DNA from 3 places in the Amycolatopsis sp. cmx-4-54 genome. Region 2 is predicted to be linked to each of the others. Evidence: riboswitches for the same ligand, from Rfam matches in the RefSeq annotation. Region 2 holds a riboswitch; each other region holds the start of a gene.
The links. Region 2 has a riboswitch for S-adenosylmethionine ahead of ACLJQ7_RS13165 (methionine ABC transporter ATP-binding protein). Riboswitches for the same ligand answer to the same signal wherever they lie in the genome.

Region 1: linked by a shared signal. The riboswitch ahead of ACLJQ7_RS30135 (aminotransferase class V-fold PLP-dependent enzyme) and the one ahead of ACLJQ7_RS13165 (methionine ABC transporter ATP-binding protein) in region 2 are both predicted to bind S-adenosylmethionine.
Region 3: linked by a shared signal. The riboswitch ahead of thrC (threonine synthase) and the one ahead of ACLJQ7_RS13165 (methionine ABC transporter ATP-binding protein) in region 2 are both predicted to bind S-adenosylmethionine.

The regions. Positions count from the first base shown of each region.
Region 1 covers NZ_JAEBEJ010000010.1:194,593-197,858, forward strand. The annotation lists gene ACLJQ7_RS30130 (hypothetical protein) at 1-512, opposite strand, end outside; gene ACLJQ7_RS30135 (aminotransferase class V-fold PLP-dependent enzyme) at 532-1,887, opposite strand; SAM riboswitch class IV at 1,920-2,034, opposite strand; gene ACLJQ7_RS30140 (M23 family metallopeptidase) at 2,163-2,855, opposite strand; gene ACLJQ7_RS30145 (potassium/proton antiporter) at 2,987-3,266, opposite strand, start outside.
Region 2 covers NZ_JAEBEJ010000003.1:600,642-603,907, forward strand. The annotation lists gene rsmA (16S rRNA (adenine(1518)-N(6)/adenine(1519)-N(6))-dimethyltransferase RsmA) at 1-707, shown strand, start outside; SAM riboswitch class I at 953-1,043, shown strand; gene ACLJQ7_RS13165 (methionine ABC transporter ATP-binding protein) at 1,256-2,266, shown strand; gene ACLJQ7_RS13170 (4-(cytidine 5'-diphospho)-2-C-methyl-D-erythritol kinase) at 2,388-3,266, shown strand, end outside.
Region 3 covers NZ_JAEBEJ010000004.1:509,047-512,312, reverse strand. The annotation lists gene ACLJQ7_RS16270 (ComEC/Rec2 family competence protein) at 1-448, shown strand, start outside; gene thrC (threonine synthase) at 466-1,731, opposite strand; SAM riboswitch class I at 1,745-1,877, opposite strand; gene holA (DNA polymerase III subunit delta) at 2,013-2,996, shown strand; gene rpsT (30S ribosomal protein S20) at 3,048-3,266, opposite strand, start outside.

The DNA of each region.
Region 1 (3,266 bases), on a different contig from region 2:
AACGCGGCGGCCACGACCAGCACCAGCACGCTGCGCTCCAGCCAGGCGAGCCCGGCCAGGCCCAGCGTCAGCAGGATCGCGCTCCGGGTGTCGCCGTCGAGATCGAATTCCCAGTAGCCGACCAGATCCGCCAGCACGATGGCGACCAGACCGCCGAGCGCGATCGCGGCGACCTTCCACCAGCGCATGGCCTTCGTCCGGATGGCGTAGAACAGCACCGTGCCGAGGTAGACCGCGAGAACGGCGAACAGCCAGCCGTCCGTCCGTCCGGCGGCGACGTCGAACGACATGTCCAGCGCGGCCGCGGTCTCACGGCTCATCTCGACGCCGTACAAGCCCACGTACCGGCCATCACCGACCCCATACAGATTCTGGGTCAGGAACTGCTGCCCACCGGCCGGCGCGTAGGCGAACCAGCCCCCGGACCACATCCCGCCGAAAGCCACCACAAGCAGCTGGGCGAATCCCAGCGACGCCAGCGGAAACCAGTAACGCGGTCGCTCGTTCCCCATGCGGGGTGAGGGTAGTGGATCAGGCGCAGAACGGGGGAAGCTCCCGCGGATCGTTCTCCGGCACCCAGCGGCCTTCCGGCTTCTCGTACTGCCAGCGCGCGCCGCGGGCGACGATCTGGCGCAGCGCCAGGACGATCCGGTCCACGTGCTCGGTGGTGCTCCCGAGGCCGAGGCTGACCCGCACGGCCTGCTGCCCCGTCGAGCCGGCCACGGCGATCAGCCGCTTCGTCGCCACGTGCGCGCAGAACGCGCCGTCTCGCACGCCGATGCCGTATTCCGCGGACAGCACCGCGGCGAGCCAGCCAGGGTCGAAGCCGTCGACGACGAAACTGAGCGTGCCGACCCGGTCGACCGGCGCGTCGAACAGCCGCAGTTCGGCGAAGCCGGGGATGGCGGCGAGGCCGCGGCGCAGGCGCGCCAGCAGTTCCTCCTCGTGGGCGACGATCCCATCCCAATTCGCGGCCAGGGTCTCGCAGGCGACCCCGAGCGCGTAGACGCCGACGGTGTTGGGGGAACCGGCTTCGTGCCGCTCGGGACCGGAATTCCAGACCACGCCGAGGTTTTCGGAGTCACGGTTGACGAGTTTCGTCGCGCCGCCACCGGCGAGGTACGGCTGAGCCGCGCGCAGCCAGTCGGCGCGGCCGATCAGCGCGCCGGCACCGAAAGGCGCGTACAGCTTGTGCCCCGACAGCGCGACGTAATCGACGCCCAGTTCGCGTATCGAGATCTTCCGGTGCGGCGCGAGCTGCGCCGCGTCGAGCGCGATCCGGGCGCCGTGCCGCCGCGCGACGGCCACGATCTCCTTGACCGGCAACAGTTCCCCGGTCACGTTGGACGCGCCGGTGAGCACCACGAGACGCGGGCCCTGCGGGCAGTCCGCGAGCGCTTCGTCCACAGCGGACACCGCGGCGAGGCGGGTCCGAGGGGTTTCGATCCGGCGGACGTTCGGCCCCTTCCACGGCAGCAGCGCGGCATGGTGCTCGGTGTCGAACACGACGACCGAGGTGTGCTTCGGCAGGCTGCGCGCGAGAAGGTTGAAGGAATCGGTGGTGTTGCGGGTGAACACGACGGTGTCGGTCGACCGAGCGTCGACGAACTCGCGCAGGATTCCGCGCGTGCGCTCGTAAAGCTTGGTCGAGACCTGCGAGGCGAACCCGGCGCCGCGGTGCACGCTGGCGTACCAGGGCAGGAATTCGTCGACCGCGGAACGCACCTTGTCCAGACAGGGGGCGCTCGCCGCGTGATCGAGGTTGGCGTAGCCGATGTCGCCGCCGGTGACCAGCGGAACCCGCAGATCGGCGCAAGCGACCGCCGGGATTTCGCGGGTGGCAACGGTTTCAGCGGGAACACTGGTGCGTTCGAGAGCGAGAGTCATCGTCGTCCTCCGGGTCAGGGGACCCGACGAGGATCCCGCGCTTGCCCGTCGCACCACGCGACGAGCCAGGTCCTCACCCGGGGCACCCCACCGCGGTAGGAGGGTTGCCGGTCAGCTAGCCGGGGCTTGACGCTGACACTCGTGACCTACGGACGAAGTTAGCGGATGGGCGGGCGATCGAGCCAGCCCTCGTCCGCATCTTGAGACGCCGCTCACGTGCTCCGCAAGCGGGAAGAACCGCTGCCCGGCGCCGCGCCGCGCCGGGCAACGGCAGGTCAGACCCGGAATCGGCCGGGCAGCGGGACGGTCGCGCGGGAGGAGACCTCGGTCGCGGTGCCGGAGTACTGATCGGTGCCCGCGGTGAACTGCCAGCCGCCGAAGGTCTTGCCGTCGACGGCCTCGCCATAGGCCTCGGCGACCTTGGTCGACACCTCGTCGTAGGACATACCGTTCCAATTGCCCGCGCCGACCCCGAAATCGCGCGAGTCGCCGCCCTGCGCGGCGGCCGTGGGCAGGGTCCACAGGGTGAAGTGCACGTGGGCGCCGGTGCTGCTGCCACCACAGGGCAGCGCGTTGCCGGTCCGGCCGAGGGCGTCGCCCGGGGCGACCTTCTGGCCGTCGGTGACCGAGATGCCTTCCAGGTGGTAGTACCCGGTCCGCCAGCCGCCGTCGTGGTCGACGGTCACCCAGCCACCACCGGAGCAGTGCTGGATCCGCACCGTTCCGGCCAGCGGGGCGCGAACGGTCTTGTCCCCGGGGCTGAAGTCGATGGCGTTCTTCACTCCGGACGTGCCGTTGTCCGAGTGGATCCCCGCCGAGTAGACCGACTGGCCCGTGCCGAAGGGCAGCCCGAACGCGGGGAAAGCACCGGCCGAGTGCGCAGCAGTCGCCGTCGGAGCGGCGAGAACCACTCCGACGAGTGCCACAGCGGCCCCCAGACCGGCGAACCGCACAGGAAGTTTCGTCACCTTGCGTACTCCTTACCCCGCGACACTCACCCATTCGATGGAGTCGATTGCGGGGAAAGTAATCCAAAAGGAGTACGGAAGGGAAGAATTTTCTGAGATCAACCGACGAACAGCTGGTGCCGGTTCGTGACCTACTGGCCGGATTCGCCCTTCCACCTGGCGAGACGGCCGGCGCGGTCGACGGCCCGCAGGCGTCGTTCGGCCGCGTCACGGGCTTCAGCGGTGGTCACGACGAGTAACTGGTCGCGTTCCTGGAGCCTGGTGTTCTTGTTCGGTGTGAAGCCGGAGCCGTCGCGGACGAGGAGGCTGATCGTCGCCCCCGCGGGCAGCCGCAGTTCGGCCAGGTAGACGCCGTGCATCTTGGATCCGGTGTTGATCCGGACCTGCAGGAGTTCCGCGCCCATCTCGTCG
Region 2 (3,266 bases):
GGATCGGCGAAGGGGACGTCGTCCTGGAGGTAGGGCCGGGCCTCGGCTCGCTGACCCTCGGACTGCTCGCGACCGGTGCCGAGGTCGTCGCGGTCGAAATCGATCCGGTGCTGGCTGGGCGGCTGCCGAGCACCGTGGCCGAGCGCGGCGGGGGTGAAAGGCTGACGGTCGTCGGCGCGGACGCGTTGCGGATCACCGCGGACGACCTGCCTGCGCAGCCGACGGCGCTGGTCGCGAACCTGCCGTACAACGTCGCCGTTCCCGTCGTGCTCCATCTGCTCGCCGAGTTGCCGTCGCTTACCAGCGGCCTTGTAATGGTCCAGACCGAGGTCGCGGACAGGATGGCGGCGGGCCCGGGAAGCCGCACCTACGGCGTGCCCAGTGTCAAGCTCGCCTGGTACGGGAAGACGCGCAAGGTCGCCGCGGTGCCTCGGGCGGTGTTCTGGCCCGTTCCGAACGTCGATTCCGCCTTGGTCGCGTTCGAACGGGGCGACGTGGTGTCGTCCGTGGATCGGGAGCGGCTGTTCGCGGTCGTGGACGCTGCCTTCTCTCAGCGACGGAAGACCTTGCGTGCCGCGTTGGCGTCGTGGGCCGGCTCCGCCGAACGCGCGGGGGAATTGCTCGAAAAGGCCGGTATCGACCCCAAGACCCGCGGGGAGCAGCTGGACGTTCATCAGTTCGCCCGGATCGCCGCGGCCGCAGGCTGACCATCTTTCGCGGGGGTGACCGGAGCCGCGCGAACGGCGGCCGGCCATGGCCGCATGAGTGCGCGCTCCCTCTTCTCGATTCTTGCCGGCGGGCCCCGTCTTGGCAGGCAGCGCGTCCGCCGCGAGCTGGACACTCCCTAGTGGTCTCAGAATATGGGCAGCCCATCCTGTATGCTGGACGCGACCAGACGTGTGATCTGCGCCTACGCGCTTGCTTTCATCCAGTGGGATCGGTTTTACTCAGTAAGCCATCCCGAGCGACTGAGAGACCTGGCTCGCCGAAGTCGCAGCAACCACCCTCCACAGGGCAGGTGCTACCGCCAGGACCGATGGAGGCTGTGCCTAATGAACAGGGTCACCCACCCGCTCCTGCTGACCAGGCGACGTGTCGTCGATGAAGGTCGCCGCACGGTAAGTGCGTGTCGACGCTCCACCGTTACTGCCTGAGTCCATTCCCTTATCTCTGAATCCGTCCGTTTCCCGGACGGTTACTCGGTGACGGTCGGCGCGCTCGAAAGAAGCAGCGCCCCATGTGCATGGAGCCTTTCGTGATCACTGTCGAAAACCTGTCCAAATCCTTTCCCCTCAACGGAAATCCCGTCGTCGCACTGCGCGATGTGAGCGTGGACATCCAAGCAGGCTCGCTGTTCGGAGTCGTCGGCCCGGCGGGCTCCGGCAAGTCGACCCTCGCTCGGTGCATCGGTCTTCAGGAGCGCCCCGACCGCGGTGTCGTCCGCCTCGACGGGCTCAACACCGGAACCCTCGACGGACGCCGTCTCCGCGAAATCCGGCGCCAGGTCGGCGTAGTGAGCACCAAGCCGGAATTGCTCGCCGAACGCACCATCGCCGGCAACATCGCTTCGCCGCTCGAACAACTCGGCCTCGACGGGCCGCAGCGCCGCAACCGGGTCGGCAACCTGCTCGACCTGGTCGGGCTCACCCCCCGAGCGGGGCAGCGACCGGGCGACCTGTCCGAGGGGCAGTTGCGCCGAGTGGCCATCGCCAAGGCGCTGGCCGCCGGGCCGTCCGTGCTCCTGGCCGACGACCCGACCGCGGGCGTGCAGCCCGAGGAGTCCGGCGCGGTCCTGACCGTGCTCGACCGTGCGCGCGCCGAGCTCGGCGTCACCGTCCTGCTCACCACACCTGACGCAGGAGTGGTCCGCCGTGTCTGCGACGACGTCGCGGTGCTGGAGGCCGGCGCGATCATCGAACGCGGAACCGTGCTCGACCTGGTCTCCGACCCGAACAGCCGGACCGCGCAGGCGCTGCTTCCCGTCATCGAAACCGGGCGCGCACAGGCCTCGAAGTACGACCGCGCGGTGGACGTCGTGCTCGTCGGCTTCGCCTCGGTCGGTGCGCTGCTGCCAGAAGCCGCCGGCCGCTTCGACGTCGAGCTCGCCACCATCGGGGGCGGCCTGACCCGGATCGGTGACACGCCGGTCGGCCGGTTCCGCCTCGGGGTGCGCGGTGAGCGCGCGGACGCCGCGCTCGCCTGGATCGCCGAACGTGGTGGTCACGTGACCCACCCGGTCCGCGGCCCGCAGGGTGTCGCCGCCTGATTCCTCCGCGAACGGGCCGCCCAGGACGAATCGCGTCCGGGGCGGCCCGTTCGCGTCCGACCCGCAAGTTCTCTTTTCTCCTGGTGACAAGGCAAGTGGAGCGGCCACGTAGGCTTGACGCGTGCTCGCCGTCGTACCGCCCCCAGTGACCGTCAGGGTTCCCGCCAAGGTCAACCTGCACCTGTCGGTCGGAGATGTACGCCCGGACGGCTACCACGAGCTGGTGACCGTGTTCCAGGCGCTTTCCCTGACCGACGAGGTGACCGTCGCGGTCACCGAAGACCCCGGCGTCGAGGTCTACGGTGAAGGTGAAGGTTCCGTACCGACAGGAGCCAACAACCTGGCCTGGAAGGCAGCGCAGGCGTTGGCGGCCCACGTCGGCAAGGCGGATGGCGAGTCGAAGGTCAGAGTCGTGTTGCGCAAAGGCATCCCGGTCGCGGGCGGGATGGCCGGTGGCAGTGCCGACGCTGCCGCGACCCTGGTGGGGCTCGCGTCGCTTTGGAAGCTCGACATCTCCCGGGACGAACTGGCGGGTATCGCCGCGAAGCTCGGTAGTGATGTTCCTTTCGCGCTCTACGGCGGGACAGCGCTGGGCACCGGCCGAGGCGAGCAGTTGGTGCCGGTCTTGTCGAGGCACACCTTCCACTGGGTCCTGGCCTTCGACCAGCGTGGGCTTTCGACTCCGCGGGTGTTCGGCGAGCTGGACAAGTTGCGTGAAGAGGGCAGTCCGCCGCGGATCGGTTCGCACACTCCGGTGGTGGAGGCGCTGGCATCCGGCGACCCGCGGCAACTGGCGCTGCTTCTCGGCAATGACCTGCAGGCGGCCGCTGTCTCGTTGCGTCCGGGACTGCGCCGCACGTTGCGGGCGGGAGTCAACGCGGGTGCGCTCGCCGGCACCGTGTCCGGATCCGGGCCGACCTGTGCCTTCCTGTGCGCGGATGCCCAGTCGGCCGTCGAGGTCGCCGCGGAGTTGTCCGGTGCCGGTGTCTGTCGCACGGTG
Region 3 (3,266 bases), on a different contig from region 2:
GTCACTGGACGTACTGGGGCCGCGGTACATCACCAGTCGATCGATCCGCGAACAGGACGGCACGGTGATCAACAACGGTTCGGTCGTCCTGCGCGCCGGGACCCCGGCGGGCCGGGTGCTGCTGACGGGTGACATCGAGCTCGCCGCACAGGCGGACCTCATGGCCGAGGGCGCCGAGCTGCGTGCCGAGATCCTGAAGGTTCCGCACCACGGAAGCCGTTACACGGCACCGGACTTCCTCAACGCCGTCTCGCCGCGGGCGGCGTTGGTGAGTGTCGGCGCCGGTAATACCTACGGACATCCGAACAAGTCCACTTTGGACAATCTGGTGGCCGTCGGCGCGTCGGTCGCCAGGACGGACACGGACGGCGACACGGCTGTCCTCGCCGACGCGCGAGGTCTCGCCCTGGTACGCCGGGGTGAGCCCCGCGGCCCGCCTCGTTCTTGAGGCGGGCCGCCGGGAACTCAGATGCCGAGAGCTTCGCGGACCGCGTCGGCCGAGGCGCTGACGGTGGCCTTGGGGCCGATCTTGTCCTCGACGGCGTCGAGGGTCTTGAGGCCGTCGCCGGTGATCAGCAGGACGATCTCCTCGTCCGGGTTGAGCTTGCCGGTCTCGATGAGCTTCTTGGCCGTCGCGACGGTGACGCCACCGGCGGTCTCGGTGAAGACGCCCTCGGTGCGGGCGAGCAGCCGGATGCCCTCGACGACCTCTTCGTCGGTGACGTCCTCGATCGCGCCACCGGTGCGGTTGACCACGTCGAGGACGTACGGGCCGTCGGCCGGGTTCCCGATGGCCAGCGACCGGGCGATCGTGTCCGGCTTGACCGGCTGGACGACGTCGTGTCCCGCGCGGAAGGCCGCCGAGACGGGGGAGCAGCCGGTGGCCTGTGCGCCGAACACTTTGTACGGCGTCTCGTCGACAAGGCCGAGTTGTCCGAACTCGCGGAAACCCTTGTCCACCTTGGTGAGCTGGGAACCGGAGGCGATCGGCACCACGATCTGGGAGGGAAGCCGCCAGCCGAGCTGCTCGGCGACCTCGAAGGCCAGTGTCTTGGAGCCTTCGGAGTAATAGGGCCGGACGTTCACGTTGACGAACGCCCAGCTCTCCTGCTCGGCGGCGAGCTGGGTGGCGAGCCGGTTCACGTCGTCGTAGTTGCCGTCGACCGCGATCAGGTCACCGTCGTACACGGCGGTGGTGAGGATCTTGGCGCGTTCCAGGGTCTTCGGGATCAGCACGACCGACCGCCAGCCGGCCCGGGCCGCCGCGGCGGCGACGGCGTTGGCCAGGTTGCCGGTCGAGGGACAGGCGAGTACGTCGAACCCGAACTCGCGTGCGGCGGCCAAAGCGACGGCGACCACGCGGTCCTTGAACGAGTGCGTGGGGTTGCCGGTGTCGTCCTTGACCCAGACCTTCTTGACGCCCAAGGCTTTCGCGAGCCTGTCGGCCTGGATGAGCCGGGTGGCGCCGGGTTCGGTGTTGGGGATCTCTTCGACGTTCGAAGGAACGGGAAGGAGTTTCTTGTAGCGCCAGATGTTCTTCGGTCCGGCTTCGATGTCCTCGCGGCGCACGCGGCCGAAGTCGTAGGCGACTTCGAGCGGCGAGAAATCCTCGGCGGAAACGAATTCGGGAGCGAGCGGCTGCCGGTGTCCCTCTTCCTTCGACACCAGTTCGACGGCCGGTCCGAGATCCGGGGTCTTGGTGGTGGAGGTCGTGCCGAGGGTTGCGGTCATCGCGAGGTTCCTTTCCTCATCTGCCCCGCCATGGCGGGCCGGAATTGGCACCGTGTTCGTCAGCTATCCCGCGATCGCGGAATGACAGGCTGACGCCGGTTGCCGGGGCTTCATCGGGCCGTTCCCTCTGCCCCTCTGGATGAGCGGTATTCGATTGTCGGCACGCGTGTGATCGCGTCGCCTCGCCAACACCGTACGACATGAGGCTCCGGTGGGGCCACCGTGCCCGCTACACATCACCGGACAAAGCACACGAGAGGAGGAGTGGCAGGATCGTCACCGTGACGACGCAAGCTTCCGCCCCATCGCCGCTGGTCCTGGTTCTCGGTGAGGAAGAGCTGCTGATCGAACGAGCGGTCCGCCGCGCCTCGGACGCGGCCAAGGCGGCCGATCCGACGGCGGATCTCACCCGGATCCGGGTGTCGGACCTCACAGTCCCGGCGCTCGCGGAGATGGTCAGCCCCTCGCTGTTCGCCGAGGGCAGGGTGATCGTCCTCGAATCCGCGCACGACATCTCGCAGGAGCTGGCGGACGGGGTGATGGCCTACGTCAAGGCGCCCGCCGACGGCATCGTGCTCGTCGTCGTGCACAGCGGGGGTGGCCGGAGCAAGGCCGCGAAGGCGCTCCCGACCGCCTTGAAGAAGGCCGGTGCGGAGGTTGTCGAATGCCCGAAACTGACCAAGGCCGCTGAGCGGGAATCCTTCGTCCGCAACGAGGTCCGCCGCGTCGGCGGAAAGATCGACGGTGCGGCCGTGCTCGCGCTGATCGACGCGGTCGGCTCGGATCTGCGTGAACTGTCGTCGGCCGCGACCCAGCTGGTCGCGGACGCCGGCGGAACGGTCGACGAACAGGCGGTCCGGCGCTACCACCGAGGCCGCGCGGACGTGAACGGGTTCGCCGTCGCGGAGAAGGCCGTCGCCGGTGACAAGGCGGCCGCGCTGGAGTCGTTGCGCTGGGCGATGCAGCTGGGCGTACCGCACGTGCTGGTCGCGGACGCCCTCGCCGACGCCGTCCGGACGATCGCGCGGGTGTCCGGTGCCGGTCGCGGGAACCCGAACCAGATGGCGGGTGAGCTGGGGATGCCGCCGTGGAAGGTGCGCAAGGCCCAGGGGCAGGCCCGCGGCTGGGGCCAGGATGGGCTCGCCACCGCGATGCGGGTGGTCGCCCGGCTCAACGCCGAGGTCAAAGGGGTCGCGGCCAACCCGGAGTACGCGCTGGAGCGCGCCGTCCTGGAGGTCGTCGACGCCCACGGCACAAGCCGCTGAAACGGCGAAGGGCCCCGGCGACGCGAGTCGCCGGGGCCCTTCGAAAGCCGATCAGAGAGAGTTCGCGCGCTTCGCCAGCGCGGACTTCTTGTTGGCGGCCTGGTTGGCGTGGAGAACGCCCTTGGTCACGGCCTTGTCCAGCTTCTTGGCCGCGTCCTTCTGTAGCTCCAGCGCCTTGGCCTTGTCGCCGGCGTCGGCGGCCTCGCGGAACTTGCGGATCGCGGTCTTCACCGAGGACCGGATCGCCTGGTTGCGCTGACGCGCCTTCTC